Kineosporia succinea: one gene and its partner. The protein of the gene in region 2 binds, or shares a complex with, the protein of the main gene of each other region. Links are inferred from orthologs where the notes say so. Each region holds a gene or a part of one and is shown on either strand. Other genes may lie near its edges. The genes, in order: rpsG and tig.

Region 1 (8,754 bases), 780 kb from region 2 along the record:
CGGATGACGTTCTTGGTCCCCTTCTCGTTCTGACCATCCACCTTCTTCTGGAGGTGGTCGTCGACGAAGGGACCCTTCTTCAGACTGCGAGGCATTCTCGAAAGGCTCCTATCAGCGCTTCTTGCCGGTACGGCGGCGGCGGACGATCATCTTGTCGCTGTCCTTGTTGGGGCGACGCGTGCGTCCCTCGGCCTGGCCCCAGGGGCTCACCGGGTGGCGACCACCGGAGGTCTTACCCTCACCACCACCGTGCGGGTGGTCGATCGGGTTCATGGCCACACCACGCACGGTCGGGCGCTTGCCCTTCCAGCGCATACGGCCGGCCTTGCCCCAGTTGATGTTCGACTGCTCCGCGTTGCCGACCTCGCCGACGGTGGCGCGGCAGCGCACGTCGACGTTCCGGATCTCACCGGAAGGCATACGCAGCTGGGCGAAGCGGCCTTCACGGGCGACCAGCTGCACCGAGGCGCCGGCCGAGCGGGCGATCTTCGCGCCGCCACCGGGGCGGAGCTCGATCGCGTGCACGACGGTACCCACCGGGATGTTGCGCAGCTCGAGGCTGTTACCCGGCTTGATGTCGGCCGTCGGGCCGTTCTCGATGCGGTCGCCCTGCTTGAGCTTGGTCGGGGCGACGATGTAGCGCTTCTCGCCGTCCGCGTAGTGCAGGAGAGCGATGCGCGCGGTGCGGTTGGGGTCGTACTCGATGTGAGCGACCGTGGCCGGGATGCCGTCCTTGTCGTGACGGCGGAAGTCGATCACCCGGTAGGCGCGCTTGTGACCGCCGCCCTTGTGCCGGGTGGTGATCCGGCCGGTGTTGTTCCGGCCCCCGCTCTTCGTCAGCGGGCGCACCAGGGACTTCTCCGGCTCCGACCGGGTGATCTCCACGAAGTCGGCGACGGACGAACCACGGCGGCCCGGCGTCGTCGGCTTGTACTTGCGGATTCCCATGTGAGTCAGTCCTCTTGCTGTTTCTCGGATGTCGGTCTTCGGACGCCCTCGATCCGGCCCTCTCGGCCCGGATGGGAACGTTCAGGGCGTCAGGAGACCGGCCCGCCGAAGATGTCGATGGTGCCTTCGCTCAGCGTGATGATCGCGCGCTTGGTGTCCTTGCGCTTGCCCAGGCCGTTCCGCGTACGACGGGTCTTGCCCTGTCGGTTGGCGGTGTTGACCGACGAGACCTTGACCCCGAACACCGTCTCGACGGCGATGCGGATCTCGGTCTTGTTGGCGGCCGGGTCGACCAGGAAGGTGTACTTGCCCTCGTCGAGGAGCGTGTAGCTCTTCTCCGAGACGACCGGCGCCAGCAGGATGTCGCGCGGGTCCTTGTGGACGCCTCCGATGGTGCTCACTTGGCAGCCTCCTTGGCGGTGACCTTGGTGACGACCGGGCTCTCGAGGAACGAGTCCAGCGCGGCCTTGGTGAACACCACCGCGTCGGCGACGAGCACGTCGTAGGCGTTCAGCTGGTCGAAGGGCAGCACGTGCACGCCGTCCAGGTTGGACAGGCTGCGCTTGCCGACCTCGTCGGTGCGGGTGACGACGACGAGCAGGTTCTCCCGCTCGGTCAGGCCCTTCAGCGCCTTCGAGGCGGACTTGGTCGACGGAGCGTCGCCCTTGACCAGCTCGGAGAGCACGTGGATGCGCCCGTGACGGGTGCGGTCCGAGAGGGATCCCCGCAGCGCGGCGGCGATCATCTTCTTCGGGGTGCGCTGGGCGTAGTCCCGCGGCGTCGGGCCGTGGACAACGCCACCGCCGGCGAACTGCGGGGCGCGGGTCGAACCCTGACGGGCGCGGCCGGTGCCCTTCTGGCGGTAAGGCTTCTTACCGCCACCGCGAACCTCGCCGCGGGTCTTCGTGTCGTGCGTGCCCTGGCGGGCCGCGGCCAGCTGGGCCACGACGACCTGGTGGATCAGCGGCACGTTGGTCTGGACGTCGAAGATCTCGGCGGGGAGGTCGACGGAGCCGACCTTCTCACCCGCGCCGTCGATGACGTCCAGGCTCAGCTTGGTGGTGGTTTCGGTGGCCATCGTTTCAGCCCTTCTTCGCCGCGGTGCGGACCAGGACGATGCCGCCGCGCGGCCCCGGAACGGCACCCTTGATCAGGAGCAGACCGCGCTCGGCGTCGACGGCGTACACGCTGAGGTTCTGCGTGGTCTGACGTTCGCCACCCATGCGACCGGCCATCCGCGTGCCCTTGAAGACACGACCCGGAGTGGCGCAGCCGCCGATGGAACCCGGGGAACGGTGCTTGCGCTGCGTACCGTGCGAGGCGCCGAGGCCCTTGAACCCGTGACGCTTCATGCCACCGGCCCAGCCCTTGCCCTTGGTGGTGCCCGAGACGTCGACCGTCTGGCCGGCCTCGAACGTGTCCACCGTGAGCTCCTGGCCCAGGCTGTACTCGGTCGCGTCCGCCGTGCGCAGCTCGATCACGTGACGGCGCGGCGTGACGCCGGCCTTCTCGAAGTGACCGGCCAGCGGCTTGGTGACCTTGCGGGGGTCGATCGCGCCGTACGCGATCTGAACGCCCGGGTAGCCGTCACCTTCCGCGTTACGCACCTGCGTGACGACGCACGGACCCACCTGGATGACGGTGACCGGGACGAGACGGTTGTTCGCGTCCCAGACCTGGGTCATCCCGAGCTTTTCACCGAGCAAGCCCTTGACGGCTCGCACCGTCGGCTTGCTGATCGTCTTGAGAGTCATCAGATGAGGTCCTTCTAGAGCTTGATCTCGATGTCCACGCCGGCGGGCAGGTCAAGCCGCATCAGCGAGTCCACCGTCTTCGGCGTCGGGTTGATGATGTCGATCAACCGCTTGTGCGTGCGCATCTCGAAGTGCTCGCGGCTGTCCTTGTACTTGTGCGGCGAACGGATGACGCAGAACACGTTCTTCTCCGTCGGCAGTGGCACCGGCCCCGCGACCGTCGCACCCGTCCGAACGACCGTGTCGACGATCTTGCGCGCCGAGCTGTCGATGACCTCGTGGTCGTAGGCCTTCAGCCGGATGCGGATCTTCTGTCCCGCCATGGCGTCTCTGCGCTCTCTTTCGCTTGGTCGACAGGCGTTGGGGCCCGATTACTGCCTTCGGCACTGTCTGTGGTCCACCCGGGCCGCTTCCGCGTCCCGGGCCTCGCATTCAACGAGGAATGCTGTGCAACTTCTGGCCTTACTGGTGTTTCACGTCTTCATCCGACGCTGACACCCCTACTTCGGTCGGGCTGGCGAACACCGACCCCCGAGGTCGGGCGTGTCGCGTTCGTGGCCCAGAATCGTCCGACGTCTTCGACGAGGACCAGGGGCTGGGCCGATGTTGCAGTCGTGACTGCCCGGTGCCGGTCAATCCGGGCCCCGTGAAGGGCGCAGCGGACTCGACGGTGCGCGAGCAACCTGTCCAGTGTGCCAGACCCTGCCCGCCGTTGACCAATCGTGGTCGCGGCGGTGAACGATCCGGAGTGCGCCCGGACCCGTGTTCCCCTGCCACTCCCCCGCTTTCGCGAAATGCGAGTTCGGGTGGATGGAGTTGGCAGGAGACGCCCGGCACTACGGCACAGACGGCGTTACGGGTCCGGACGCACAACGGCGGCGACAGCCTGAGGGCTGCCGCCGCCGCGGTGGTGTTACTTGAGGATCTTGGTGACGCGGCCCGAGCCGACGGTACGACCACCCTCGCGGATAGCGAAGAGCAGGCCGTCCTCCATGGCGATGGGCTGGATCAGCGAGACGCTCATCTCGGTGTTGTCACCGGGCATGACCATCTCGGTGCCCTCGGGGAGCTTCACGACGCCCGTGACGTCCGTCGTCCGGAAGTAGAACTGCGGACGGTAGGAGTCGTAGAACGGCGTGTGCCGGCCGCCCTCATCCTTGGACAGGATGTAGACGTTGGCCTCGAACTCCGTGTGGGGAGTGATCGAGCCCGGCTTCACGACGACCTGGCCGCGCTCGACGTCCTCGCGCTTGATGCCACGAAGAAGCAGACCGCAGTTCTCACCGGCCATGGCCTCGTCGAGCGTCTTGCGGAACATCTCGATCGCGGTGACCGTGGTGGTGGTGCTCTTTTCCTTGATACCGACGATCTCGACGGTCTCGTTGGTCTTGAGCACACCGCGCTCCACCTTGCCGGTGACGACGGTGCCACGACCGGTGATCGTGAAGACGTCCTCGATCGGCATCAGGAACGGCTTCTCGGTGTCGCGCACGGGCTCCGGGATCGACTCGTCGACCGCGGCCATGAGCTCGAGAAGCTTGCCCTGCCACTCGGCGTCGCCCTCGAGCGCCTTCAGCGCGGAGACCCGCACGATCGGCAGGTCGTCGCCGGGGAACTCGTAGGCGGACAGAAGCTCACGGACCTCGAGCTCGACGAGCTCCATGATCTCTTCGTCGTCCACCATGTCGGACTTGTTCAGAGCCACGACGATGTACGGCACGCCGACCTGACGCGCGAGCAGCACGTGCTCACGGGTCTGGGGCATCGGGCCGTCGGTCGCCGCCACCACGAGGATGGCACCGTCCATCTGGGCCGCACCCGTGATCATGTTCTTGATGTAGTCGGCGTGACCCGGGCAGTCGACGTGGGCGTAGTGACGCGCCTCGGTCTGGTACTCGATGTGCGCGATCGAGATCGTGATACCGCGCTGGCGCTCTTCCGGCGCCTTGTCGATCTGGTCGAACGCCTGCGTGTCCGGGTTGAGCTCCGGCCACTTCGTGTGCAGCGTCTTACTGATCGCAGCCGTCAGCGTCGTCTTACCGTGGTCAATGTGACCAATGGTACCGATGTTGACGTGCGGCTTAGTCCGCTCGAACTTCGCCTTCGCCACGGGGTCCTCCTGTCGGACGGGTTGTTATCTGTTCTTGGTTCGACGGGAATGCTGGTGGCGCGATTACTCGCCGCGAACCTTCTTGATGATCTCTTCCGCAACGTTCTTGGGAACCTCTGCGTAAGAGTCGAACTGCATGGTGTAGACGGCGCGCCCCTGCGTCTTGCTGCGCAGGTCACCGACGTAACCGAACATCTCCGACAGCGGAACCGCGGCCTTGACGACCTTGGCACCGCTGACGTCCTCCATGGCCTGGATCTGGCCACGGCGGGAGTTCAGGTCGCCGATCACATCGCCCATGTACTCCAGGGGCGTGCGGACCTCGACGGCCATCATCGGCTCGAGGAGCACGGGGCTGGCCTTGCGGGCAGCCTCCTTCAGCACCATCGAGCCGGCGACCTTGAACGCCATCTCGGACGAGTCGACGTCGTGCGCCGCACCGTCCAGGAGGATGGCCTTGATGCCCACGAGCGGGTAGCCCGCCAGGATGCCGAACTGCATGGCGTCCTGGATACCGGCGTCGACGCTCGGGATGTACTCGCGCGGCACGCGACCACCGGTGACCTTGTTCTCGAACTCGTAGAACACGCCTTCCGACGTGTCCAGCGGCTCGATGGTCACCTGCACCTTGGCGTACTGACCCGATCCACCCGTCTGCTTCTTGTGGGTGTAGTCGAGCTTGACGACCGCCTTGCGGATGGTCTCGCGGTAGGCGACCTGCGGCTTACCGACGTTCGCCTCGACCTTGAACTCGCGGCGCATGCGGTCCACCAGGATGTCCAGGTGGAGCTCGCCCATGCCGGCGATGATCGTCTGACCCGTCTCCTCGTCCTGGCGGACCTGGAACGTCGGGTCCTCCTCGGCGAGCTTCTGGATCGCGGTGCCCAGCTTCTCCTGGTCACCCTTGGTCTTCGGCTCGATCGCGACCGAGATGACCGGCTCCGGGAACGTCATCGACTCGAGGACGATGGGGTTCGCCGGGTCGGACAGGGTCTCGCCCGTGGTCGTGTCCTTGAGGCCGATGACCGCGTAGATGTGGCCGGCAGCAGCCTCTTCGACCGGGTTCTCCTTGTTGGAGTGCATCTGGAAGATCTTCCCGATGCGCTCCTTCTTGCCCTTGGTGGAGTTCACCAGCTGAGCGCCGCTGGCCACCTTGCCGGAGTAGACCCGGATGTAGGTGAGCTTCCCGAAGAACGGGTGCGAGGCGATCTTGAAGGCAAGCGCGGAGAACGGCGCCTCGTTGTTGGCCGCACGCGTGATGACGGCCTCTTCGTCGTTGGGCGCGTGGCCCTCGACGTCGGGGACGTCCAGCGGGGTCGGCAGGTAGTCGATCACGGCGTCGAGCATGGGCTGGACGCCCTTGTTCTTGAACGCCGAGCCGCACAGGATCGGGTTGACCTGGCTCGAGATCGTCAGCTTGCGGATCGCGCCCTTGATCTCCTCGGGCGTGAGCTCCTCACCGCTGAAGAACTTCTCGAGCAGCGCCTCGTCCGACTCGGCGACGGTCTCGAGGAGCTTCTGACGCCACTCCTCGGCCTTCTCCTGGAGGTCGGCCGGGATCTCCTCGATCTCGTACGCCTCGCCCTTGCCGGTGTCGCCCCGCCACGTGAGTGCACGCATGTAGATCAGGTCGATGACGCCGGTGAAGTCCGACTCAGCACCGATCGGGAGCTGGACGACCAGAGGCTTGGCACCCAGACGGTCGATGATCGTCTGAACCGTGAAGTAGAAGTCCGCGCCCAGCTTGTCCATCTTGTTGACGAAGCAGATACGCGGGACGTCGTACTTGTCAGCCTGCCGCCAGACCGTCTCGGACTGCGGCTCGACACCCTCCTTGCCGTCGAACACGGCAACCGCGCCGTCGAGGACGCGCAGGTTGCGCTCGACCTCGACGGTGAAGTCGACGTGCCCGGGGGTGTCGATCAGGTTGATCTGGTTGCCTTCCCAGAAGCAGGTGGTGGCGGCGGAGGTGATGGTGATACCCCGCTCCTGCTCCTGCTCCATCCAGTCCATCGTGGCCGCGCCGTCGTGGACCTCACCGATCTTGTAGTTGATCCCGGTGTAGAACAGGATCCGCTCAGTGGTGGTGGTCTTGCCGGCGTCGATGTGAGCCATGATGCCGATGTTGCGAACCTTGTTCAGGTCCGTCAGCACGTCTTGTGCCACGCCGATCGCCTCTCTCATGAGGTTTGTGTTCCGCCGGGGAATTTCCCGCAGTGCCGTACTGCCGGGGCTTTCCCGGCGCCACTGTGGCCGCCGGGTCGCGGCGGCCGCAGTGGTGGGTAGATGACTACCTGCTGAATTACCAGCGGTAGTGAGCGAACGCGCGGTTGGACTCCGCCATCTTGTGGGTGTCCTCGCGACGCTTGACCGCTGCACCGAGACCGTTGCTGGCGTCGAGAATCTCGTTCATCAGGCGGTCGGTCATGGTCTTCTCACGACGGGCGCGCGAGTAGCCCACGAGCCAGCGCAGGGCCAGCGTGGTGGAACGGCCGGCCTTGACCTCGACCGGAACCTGGTAGGTCGCGCCACCGACGCGGCGGCTGCGGACCTCGAGGGTCGGCTTCACGTTGTCGAGCGCGCGCTTGAGCGTGATGACCGGGTCGTTACCGGTCTTGTCACGGCAGCCTTCGAGCGCTTCGTAGACGATCTTCTCAGCGGTCGACTTCTTGCCGTCGAGCAGGATCTTGTTCACGAGCTGGGTGACCAGCGGGGAACCGTAAACCGGGTCGACGACGAGAGGCCGCTTGGGGGCCGGGCCCTTGCGGGGCATTAGCTCTTCTCCTTCTTCGCGCCGTAACGGCTGCGAGCCTGCTTACGGTTCTTCACGCCCTGGGTGTCGAGCGAACCGCGGATGATCTTGTAACGGACACCGGGAAGGTCCTTCACACGACCACCACGCACGAGCACGATCGAGTGCTCCTGCAGGTTGTGACCGACACCCGGGATGTACGCCGTGACCTCGATCTGGGAGGTCAGCTTGACGCGCGCGACCTTACGCAGAGCGGAGTTCGGCTTCTTCGGCGTGGTCGTGTACACACGCGTGCACACGCCGCGGCGCTGAGGGCTGCCCTTGAGAGCAGGGGTCTTGGTCTTGCTGACCTTGTCCTGCCGGCCCTTTCGGACCAGCTGCTGGATCGTGGGCACCGATTCTCCGAACTCTCTGCTCGCTTGTGCTACCTGACTTACGGGGTGGTGCTGGTGTTGCCGTGTCCGGATCGTCGCTCACAGCCTTGCGGCCGTACCCCGCGCTCGGGCGTGTCGCGGTCTTCGCGATTTCGCCCGGCGACGTCCCGCGGGGTGGGGAGCTTCGCTCGCGTATCGCACGCTGACAGCTTCCGGACCGTCAGGAGGGCACGCGCGGCAGCCCAAGAGAACTCGGGCACGAACTGTGAGGCTACCCGGTGGCCCGCGCGAGCGTCAAAACGGCCCGCACACGGGTCAGGGGCTTCTCCCCTGCCTCATCACTTCGATGACGGACGAATCCGGCCGGACGCCGGACCCGTCCCACACTCATGCATCCAAACGGCCCCGCGTGCCGGTTTTGTTCCTCTGCAGGAACCGGTACGCGGAGCCGCTCGGTACACATCATGAGTTCAGATACCTCAGCGGTCGTACCGGCCGAGGTCGAACTCCTCCAGCGGGACCGCCTGACCGGTGCCGACACCGAAGTGGCCGTAGTCGACCTCTTCGTAGCCCGGCATCGCGTACATGGCGGCCTTCGCCTCCTCGGTGGGCTCGACCCGCACGTTGCGGTAGCGGGGCAGGCCCGTACCGGCGGGGATGAGCTTACCGAGGATGACGTTCTCCTTGAGGCCCAGCAGCGGGTCGCTGCGGCCCTCCATGGCGGCGTTCGTGAGGACGCGGGTGGTCTCCTGGAAGGAGGCCGCCGACAGCCACGAGTCGGTCGCCAGAGACGCCTTGGTGATACCCATCAGGTCG
Region 2 (8,815 bases):
GTCTTCCGGCATCACGTCGGCGTACGAGTCGTTGTTCGCCTTCGCCTCGTGCAGGGGGGCGCCGAACCCGATGCCCCGCTTGCCGACGCGGGACTGGATGATCTGGTCCAGCCCGGCGAACGCGCCACCCACGATGAAGAGCACGTTGGTGGTGTCGATCTGGATGAACTCCTGGTGCGGGTGCTTGCGCCCGCCCTGCGGCGGCACCGAGGCCGTCGTCCCTTCCAGGATCTTCAGCAGCGCCTGCTGAACACCCTCGCCGGAGACGTCCCGCGTGATCGACGGGTTCTCCGACTTACGGGCGATCTTGTCGACCTCGTCGATGTAGATGATCCCGGTCTCGGCCTTCTTGACGTCGTAGTCAGCCGCCTGAATCAGCTTCAGGAGGATGTTCTCGACGTCCTCACCGACGTAACCGGCCTCGGTGAGGGCGGTCGCGTCGGCGATGGCGAACGGCACGTTGAGCATCTTGGCGAGGGTCTGTGCCAGATACGTCTTGCCGCAGCCGGTCGGCCCGATCAGGAGGATGTTCGACTTGGCGATCTCCACCGGCTCGTCACCGCGCCGGCCGGGCTCGCCCGCCTGGATCCGCTTGTAGTGGTTGTACACAGCGACAGCGAGGCTCTTCTTCGCCGGCGTCTGACCGACCACGTACTGCTCGAGGAAGTCGAAGATCTCCTTCGGCTTCGGGAGCTCGACCAGGCCGAGTTCACTGGCCTCGGCCAGCTCCTCTTCGATGATCTCATTGCACAGGTCGATGCACTCGTCGCAGATGTAGACGCCGGGCCCGGCGATGAGCTTCTTGACCTGCTTCTGACTCTTTCCACAGAAAGAGCACTTCAGCAGGTCGCCACCGTCTCCGATGCGTGCCACGCGCAGTCCTTCCTCCGGGGGGCTTGCTGGCGGTCGCCCGTCGGCATCCGACCGGCCCCAGCACCATTCAACGCCACTGGGACGCCGCTGTCAGCGGCACCCCTCTTCAATCGGCGTGTCAGGCGCCGGACGGGGTGGAGACCTGGGCGCCCTTGCGGCTACCCAGAACCTGGTCGATAAGGCCATATTCCAGGGCCTGCTGAGCGGTCAGGATCTTGTCACGCTCGATGTCGGTCTGCACCTGGTCCGACGTCTTGTTGGAGTGCAGCGCGATGGTGTCTTCCAGCCAGGTGCGCATACGCAGCACCTCGTTCGCCTGGATCTCGATGTCCGACGCCTGGCCGTAGTCGCCACCGGACATGGCTGGCTGGTGGATCAGCACGCGGGCGTTGGGCAGCGCCAGGCGCTTGCCCTTGGTGCCGGCCGCGAGGAGCACGGCGGCGGCCGAGGCGGCCTGGCCCAGGCAGACGGTCTGGATGTCCGGCTTCACGTACTGCATGGTGTCGTAGATCGCCGTGAGAGCGGTGAACGACCCACCGGGGCTGTTGATGTAGAGCGTGATGTCCCGGTCGGGGTCCTGGCTCTCCAGCACGATCAGCTGAGCCATGACGTCGTCGGCGGACGCGTCGTCGACCTGCACACCGAGGAAGATGATGCGGTCCTCGAACAGCTTCGTGTACGGGTCCATCCGCTTGAAGCCGTAGGCCGTGCGCTCCTCGAAGTTCGGGAGCACGTAGCGGCTGCTCGGCGCGGCGACCTGCGGGGAGGCGCTGCGACCGGAACCCGGCAGGTGCAGGCCTGCGTGGTGGTCGGGGTAGCTCATCGGGTCACTCCTGATGCTTGCTGAGGCCTGTGGGATCGATGTCGGACGGGGCGGTTCGGCGTGCCTGAGCGGGGCTCAGACGCCGGTGCCGCCGCCACCGCTGACGTCACGCGCGGAACGGACCACGTGGTCGACGATGCCGTACTCCAGGGCCTCCTGCGCGGTGAACCAGCGGTCGCGGTCGGAGTCCTTGGTGATGGTCTCGACCGTCTGCCCGGTCTGCGCGGCGATCAGCTCGGCCATCTGCTTCTTGATGTGAAGGATCTGCTCGGCCTGGATCTTGATGTCCGTCGCCGAACCGCCGATGCCGCCCAGCGGCTGGTGCATCATCACGCGGGCGTGGGGGGTGGCGGAACGCTTGCCCTTGGCGCCGGCGGTCAGCAGGAACTGCCCCATCGAGGCGGCCAGGCCCATCGCGATGGTGGCCACGTCGCAGGAGACGTACTGCATCGTGTCGTAGATCGCCATGCCGGCGGTCACCGAGCCACCGGGCGAGTTGATGTAGAGGTAAATGTCCTTGTTCGGGTCTTCCGCGGCGAGCAGCAGCATCTGCGCGCAGATCGCGTTCGCGTTCTCGTCGCGCACCTCGGAACCGAGGAAGATGATCCGGTCTTTCAGGAGACGGTTGTAGACGTGGTCGTCATAACCCATGCCGGGTGACGCCGAGCGGGCCACCGGCTGGTCGAACGAATTCGTCGCCGGGGCGCTCCCCGGAACGATCAAGTGGCTCACGATGTCGCTCCCCAAAACCTTGGCACCAATCCCCGGCGTACCGGGGAGTCCGGGTGACCACCCGGTGCATTGACCCTAACGCGACCAGCTCCCGGTGATCCTCCCCTACCGACCGTTGTTCGCTGTCGGCGCATCGGACTCACGGTGCATCAGCCATATGGCCTCTGACCAGGCGACACGCGGGAACGGGGCGCGGTGGCTCGTCGCCACACGTGCCCAATCGGCAGGATCCGCACCGTCTTTCACTTCTCGTCCAGGATTTATTGCCCGGGGACGACGTGGTAGCCGTACGCGGAAAGCAGAACCGGCACCCCGGCCGGCTCGGGAGCCGTGGGGTGCCGGTTGCGTGCTCGGCTTACGTCAGAGGGACGGCAGCGCGGCCGGGTCGTCCTTCTTGGCGCCCTCTTCGACCGCTTCGGTCTCCTCGGGAGCCTCCTCGGCGGCCTCTTCCTCGGTGGCCGGGAAGAGAGCGGTGAGGTCGATGTCGTTACCCGACTCGTCCTTCACCGAAGCGCGCTCGAGCACCTGGGCGAGGGCCTTGCGGCGGCCGACCTCGGCCACCATCGACGGCACCTGACCGGCCTGGTCGACGGCCTTGATGAACTCGTTCGGGTCCATCCGGTACTGCTGGGCGGAGGCGAGCAGGTACTCGATCAGCTCTTGCTGACCGACCTGGACCTCTTCCTTCTCGGCGATCGCGTCGAGCAGGAGCTGGGCCTTGAACGCCTTGCGGGCCTCGACCTCGACCTCTTCGCCGTGCGGGTCGTCCTCCGCCTTGTTCTCCTGCTCGAGGTGCTGCTTGACCTCGGCCTTGATGATGCCGTCGGGCACGGGGATCTCGACGCCGTCGAGCAGCTTCTCGAGGAGGCGCTCGCGGGCCTGGATGCCCTGCTGGTACTTCGCCTCCTGCTCGGCCTGCTCGGAGAGGCTGGCGCGCAGCTCCTCGAGCGTGTCGAACTCGGACGCCATCTGGGCGAACTCGTCGTCGGCCTCGGGCAGCTCGCGCTCCTTCACCGACTGCACGGTGACGGTGACGTGGGCTTCCTCACCGGCGCGGTCGCCACCGGCCAGCGGCGAGTCGAACGTGGTGGTCTCGCCGGCCGAGAGGCCCGGGAGCACCTCGTCCATGCCCTGGAGCATCTCGCCCGAGCCGACCCGGTAGGAGACGCCCTTGACCGAGTCGATCTCGTCGCCGTCGATCGAGGCGGTGATGTCGATGCTGAGGAAGTCGCCGTCGGCGGCCGGGCGCTCGACGGTGACGAGGGAGCCAAAGCGCTCGCGCAGCGTCTGGAGGCGCTCGTCGACCTGCTCGTCGCCGACCTTCACGTCGTCCACGACGACCTCGACCGCGTCGAGGGCGGGAAGCTCGAACTCGGGACGCACGTCGACCTCGGCGGTGAACGCCAGGTCACCGCCGGTGGCCGGGTCGGGCACGGACGTGACGTCGACCTCGGGCTGGCCGAGCGGGCGGATCTCGGTCTCCTCGACGGCCTGCGAGTAGAAACCGGGAAGCGCGTTGTTCACGGCCTCCTCGATCACGACGCCCCGGCCGAACCGCTGGTCGATGATGCGCGGCGGCACCTTGCCCTTGCGGAAACCGGGGACCGTGACCTGCGTCGCGATGTTCTTGTACGCGGCGTCCATGCTCGGCTTGAGTTCGTCGAAGGGCACCTCGACGGTCAGCTTGACCCGGGTGGGGTTGAGGGTCTCGACGGCGCTCTTCACGAGGGGACTTCTCCTGGCCTTTGGACAACTGAGGACGATGTGGCCAGCTGTCGGTCCCGGCAGCCGGTGCGCGATCGCGCGCCTGGGAGCAGGACAGGCATCATGGCCTTCGGCACATCCTAGCCGCGCTACGAAGGCGCGCAGGACATGCCCGACCCACCCTAGCCACTATTCGTGACCGAGAGCTCGCTCAAGCCCGTGACCAGGCCAGATGTTCGGCGCATCACTGCGCTCGTCGGGGTACCCGGATTCGAACCGGGGGCCTTCCGCTCCCAAAGCGGACGCGCTACCAAGCTGCGCCACACCCCGCCGACACCCATGGAGGCCGTGCTCGTGGTCCGACCGACCGGGTGACAGGCAGTAGGCTACGACACGTTGGCGGAACCGTTCGCCCGGTTTCCGGATTTCCGGGTATCGTGCAGACTGCTCCACCGCGCGGGTGTAGCTCAATGGTAGAGCCCCAGCCTTCCAAGCTGGTCATGCCGGTTCGATCCCGGTCACCCGCTCCGCTGCGAAGGGCCAGGTCAGAGGCGGGCAGCCTCCGATCCTGGCCCTTCGTCACGAGGCTGACATCGCCTGCCGTGCCAGACGGGCCGTTCACGGGCCACCATCTGATCCACTCTCGCTGATCAGGTCATGGTGCTCGAAGTCGTCGGCCTCCACGCGGGCGACACTGTCGAGCAGGCGACGGGCATTAGCCGGCGAACGCAGCAGGTAGCGCGTTTCCGCCAGGGAGCGCCAGAGATGTTCCGGCGTCGAGAAAGCCGCCCCCGGCTTTGGACGCGATCTCCTCGTCATCGTTGACCTTTCGATGAGCGGAACGGATGTTTGCGCACCTCACTTGCCGGCATGGCCTTGGCAACCTCCAAGTCGCACCACAGCGCGCTACCGCTCAGAGTGGGTGGAGAGCTCGTGAGTTGAATAGGACCTGTCCCGGCACCTTCACGCCCTTGCTCTCTCCGGGTACGTATCGATAGTCATGGACGGTGACGAACCGGACACAGGAGATCGAGCGATCCCTGTCCGCGCTCGCCACCGCACTGCATCAGCACCACGAGCAGACCACCGGCGCGAGCACCGCGGTGGAGGAACGGGCGCTGAGCTGCTGGGAGCACGGCTGGGACTCCGTGGCCCAGGGATACGAGGCCGCCTCGGAATACCTGGGTGAGGTCGCCGGAGAACTGGCCGAAGTGTCTGACCGAACCGATCGCTGTTTGAGCGTCCTCCAGCAACTGCACGGCGAGCACGGTCTGACGGGGGTCGCCGACCAACTGTCGGCGGCAACGTCTGAGATCGACATCGGCCTGGACCGGGTGCTGGCTCAACTCGCCGAAACCCATTCCGTCCTCGCCGCGACCGGCGAGGAGTACTTCGCTGAATTCCTTCACCGCCTGATCGAGACGATCCAGGGGTCGGCCGAGGCACTCACGACGCTCCAGAACGACATCGCCGATGAACTGGCATCCTCCGCCGCGGGCAGAACAACCGGAGGCAAACCGGAAAGCGAACCGTCTGGCACTCTGGCCGCGATCCGGACACGCATCACAGAGCTAAGCCGCCAAGGCCATTCCCCGCAACGCCACGGCACCCAGGTCACTGACCGGCAACTCACCGACCGGGCTCTCTGGGGCATCGACCCGATGACCGGAACCACCACCGACGGCGTCCACGGCGGCACTCATCAGTACAGCCGTAACGCCACCAAGTTCACGAGCGACGAAGCACTGATCCGGGCCGACCAGCACATCCGCTCGACGAGCGAGTACTCGGCCAAGGAAAGAGAGTGCCAGACCACAGGACGCCGCACATTCGTGGTCCGGGCCCCGTTGAAGGATGTCTTCGGCCCGGACTACCTCAACCAGGTGAAGGGGATCCGGCGCACCGGATCTCAACGAAGGCCGACAGGCGACCCACCAGGCAGCACTCCCCCAGAGCAGTCGGACCTTCATGACGGATTCGTCCACGCCGTCTTCCGCAGGACCAGCGACGGCGAATACCATCTCACCACTATGTATCCGGACCCCAAGGAATGAACGTGACCACAGACCCCGACATCAAAACCTTTCTGGATTTCTCCGCAGGTGCCATGAACATTAACGGACTCATCCGAAACTGGGAAAACGAGTTCGTCGAAGAGATGGAGAATCTGAAGATCGAATCTCTGAGAACCAGCTTCCGCCAGGGTTTCGCCAAGAGCCTGAACGGCCAGATCACCCCGCTCGAGTACGAACGCGCAACCGGATGGGAGTTCGACACCCAGGAAGAACTGCACGATCACCTGAAAGCACTCTGGGCCAGATTCTACGGCGACGCCAATCCCGAGGACGGCCTCAAGTGAATGCCGATACCCGCAACGCCCGGGCACAGATGCCATACCGCACCGGGATTCAGGGAATGTCTCCCCGTCCTCGTCGACACCGACTGACTCGCAGCCCGACCGGCATCCCGACCGTTATGCAGGTTCGCGAGCGCTCTACCGAAACGCCCGGCCCGGCATCCCGACCGATCAGCGAGGTCCGTTGACCGCCCAGCTCCCCCCGAACGTCCGTACCGCCGTTCGCGTCCTGTGGGACTACCACGACCTTCACCACGTCCTGACCCCTACGGACCTCGGAATCGGTCTCGGCAGTCACGATCTCGGCGTGGCCACCTGCGCGGCACAGCTCTACCTGGGCGGCACCGTGCCGTTCATCGTCTTCACCGGTGCCAACGCCCCCACGACCATCGAGCGCTTCCCCCGTGGCGAGGCGGTGCACTACCGCGAGCACGCTCTCGGCCTCGGGGTGCCGGACGAGGTCGTCCTGGTCGAGTCCCGGGCCCGGAACACCGGCGAGAACATCACCTTTAGCCGGGATCTGCTGCGCGAGCGCGGAGTCGAGCCCCGTTCCGTCACTCTCGTCACGCGTCCCTACCAGCAGCGCCGCGCCTATGCCACGTGCCGCAAGCTGTGGCCCGAGGTCGGGACCGTGCAGTGCGCGTCCCTGCCCCTGGCGCTCGACGACTACGTCGCCCGTATCGGTGATGCCGACCGCGTGGTGAGCATGCTCGTGGGAGACACCCAGCGCATCGAGGTCTACGCCGACCGGGGTTTCGCCGTGGAGCAGCCCGTGCCCGACGAGGTGCGCGCCGCGTTCCACGAGCTCGTCGACGCCGGTTACACGTCCCGCCTGATCTGAGCGCCCACCCCGGACGAGGACAATTCCGGGTCCGGGCCACGTCACCGGCGCCCCTGCCAGAATGACGCCGTGATCACCGTCGCCACCCCCGCCGACCGCCCGGCCGTCGTCCGCATGCTCGTCGCGGCCTTCGTGACCGACCCGTTCCTGCGGCTCGCCTTTCCCGATGACGCCGAGTACCCCGCCGGGGCGGAGGCGTTCTTCGGGCACCTCTTCGACCAGCGCGTCGGGCACGGCACGGTCTGGATCGCGGACGGCGGCACCGCGGCCGCGCTCTGGGAGCCGCCGGGCATCACCTTGAAACCGGAACTGCGACTGGATGAACCGGCCCGTTCCCGGATGCGCGCCTATGACGACGCCGTGCACCACGCCCTGCCCGCCGAACCCTTCTTCTACCTGGGTGTTCTCGGCACCCATCCGGATCACCAGGGGCGCGGGCACGGGCGGGCCGTGATGGCCGCCGGACTGGAAGAGGCTGCCCGGCAGAATCTTCCGGCCTACCTGGAGACCACCAATCCGGGCAACGTCGCCCTGTACGAGCGGGCCGGCTGGAGGGTCACCGCCGAGCTCGACAGTCCTCTGCCCGTCTGGGTGATGAAGCAGTAGAACCTCAGTCGGGGTAGTACTTCCACTCTCGCTGGTCGTACATCCAGTAGTAGTGCGGCCGTCCGGGAACTCCCGTGGTGCGGAACGGCTTTCCGTGGTCGTCGATGCGCAGCGTGCCGTGCCGGCCGCCCGAGCTCCAGTCCAGCTCCAGGTACCAGCTCACGTCGTGCTTCTCGACCACCGCGGCGACCTGCAGCTGCACCGGGTCACTGCTGCTGGTCTTCAGCGGAAGTGTGTTACCGGCCGCGGATCTCGGCTTCGGCTGGGGCATGTCCAGGTTCACGTCGAAGATCGCCGTGTCCACCTTGCCCCCGCAGCCGTCGCCGAGCACGAACACGTTCCCGGCCGTCGGCGTCTCCTTCGACTCGACGGTGCGCACGTTCAGCGACTCCAGCACCACCGTGTCGTTGCCGGTGCCCTGAACCGTCACGGTCAGGTCGTGATGGTGGGTCACCACACCGTCGAGCGCACTCACCCAGGCCGAGGTGTCCGGCACGTCGACCGGCGGGGGCACCTGGTCGGCGGTGCTGTCGACCAGGATGTCGCGGGCACACAGGGTGAACGGGGTCACGAGCACGTCGAGCGGTGCCGGGGGGCCGACGGTGGACGGCGCGGTCACCGGCGTCGCCCCGTCACCTCCCGGGGTCCCCGAGGAGGAGCCGTTCACGACGTTCAGCACGCCCAGCGGCACGCCGACCGCGAGCGCCACCGCGCCCACGACAGCCAAAGCCCCGAAACGGCGGCGCCGGGCCGACGGCACGGGCGGCGAAGAGATGGTCTCGGTGGGGTGCGGCCCGGAGGCCGCGCCATCGGTCTGCATCGAATCCTCCGTGTCCACCCCCGATTCCGGGTGATGGTCGTCCCGGGAACCCGGGACCGG

Evidence for each region.
Region 1: the proteins of tig (region 2) and rpsG are in contact, whole or in part, in a crystal structure (PDB 3GTY), measured with the Thermotoga maritima proteins. The link is inferred for Kineosporia succinea from one-to-one orthologs. Residues at the interface, in WP_004081061.1 of Thermotoga maritima: Glu122, Val124, Val129, Leu130, Tyr133, Glu188, Gly259, Ile262, Tyr263, Glu266, Ser270, Glu273, Gln274, Glu277, Arg308, Gln311, Ile312, Ser315, Tyr316, Glu325, Arg329, Arg336, Leu363, Phe366, Trp367, Arg373, Leu377, Arg381, Leu384, Glu387; in WP_004081843.1 of Thermotoga maritima: Lys34, Lys52, Lys55, Glu59, Arg62, Gln63, Glu66, Asn67, Lys69, Val71, Arg95, Ala109, Lys110, Lys111, Gly112, Arg113, Pro114, Glu117, Glu121, Ile124, Ala125, Tyr127, Asn128, Asn129, Thr130, Gly131, Lys135, Asp139, Arg142, Met143.

The regions. Positions count from the first base shown.
Region 1 is NZ_JAUSQZ010000001.1:3,355,217-3,363,970, reverse strand. Bases 5,851-8,754 are described here. They hold rpsG (30S ribosomal protein S7), read right to left. Parts: upstream 7,586-8,754; coding sequence 7,115-7,585; downstream 5,851-7,114. Other genes in these bases: J2S57_RS14675 (DNA-directed RNA polymerase subunit beta'), read right to left, coding at 8,418-8,754; rpsL (30S ribosomal protein S12), read right to left, coding at 7,585-7,959; fusA (elongation factor G), read right to left, coding at 5,851-6,978. Also shown: rpsS (30S ribosomal protein S19), read right to left, coding at 1-95; rplB (50S ribosomal protein L2), read right to left, coding at 112-948; rplW (50S ribosomal protein L23), read right to left, coding at 1,038-1,340; rplD (50S ribosomal protein L4), read right to left, coding at 1,346-2,026; rplC (50S ribosomal protein L3), read right to left, coding at 2,031-2,702; rpsJ (30S ribosomal protein S10), read right to left, coding at 2,717-3,025; tuf (elongation factor Tu), read right to left, coding at 3,616-4,812; more of fusA, read right to left, coding at 4,876-5,850.
Region 2 is NZ_JAUSQZ010000001.1:4,129,588-4,138,402, reverse strand. Bases 1,972-4,936 are described here. They hold tig (trigger factor), read right to left. Parts: upstream 4,154-4,936; coding sequence 2,789-4,153; downstream 1,972-2,788. Other genes in these bases: J2S57_RS17855 (ATP-dependent Clp protease proteolytic subunit), read right to left, coding at 1,972-2,347. Also shown: ATP-dependent Clp protease ATP-binding subunit ClpX, read right to left, coding at 1-873; J2S57_RS17860 (ATP-dependent Clp protease proteolytic subunit), read right to left, coding at 992-1,696; more of J2S57_RS17855, read right to left, coding at 1,772-1,971; J2S57_RS17835 (hypothetical protein), read left to right, coding at 5,140-6,186; J2S57_RS17830 (hypothetical protein), read left to right, coding at 6,189-6,491; J2S57_RS17825 (YdcF family protein), read left to right, coding at 6,673-7,329; J2S57_RS17820 (GNAT family N-acetyltransferase), read left to right, coding at 7,399-7,935; J2S57_RS17815 (helix-turn-helix domain-containing protein), read right to left, coding at 7,940-8,815. UniProt on the Bacillus subtilis protein: Involved in protein export. Acts as a chaperone by maintaining the newly synthesized protein in an open conformation. Functions as a peptidyl-prolyl cis-trans isomerase.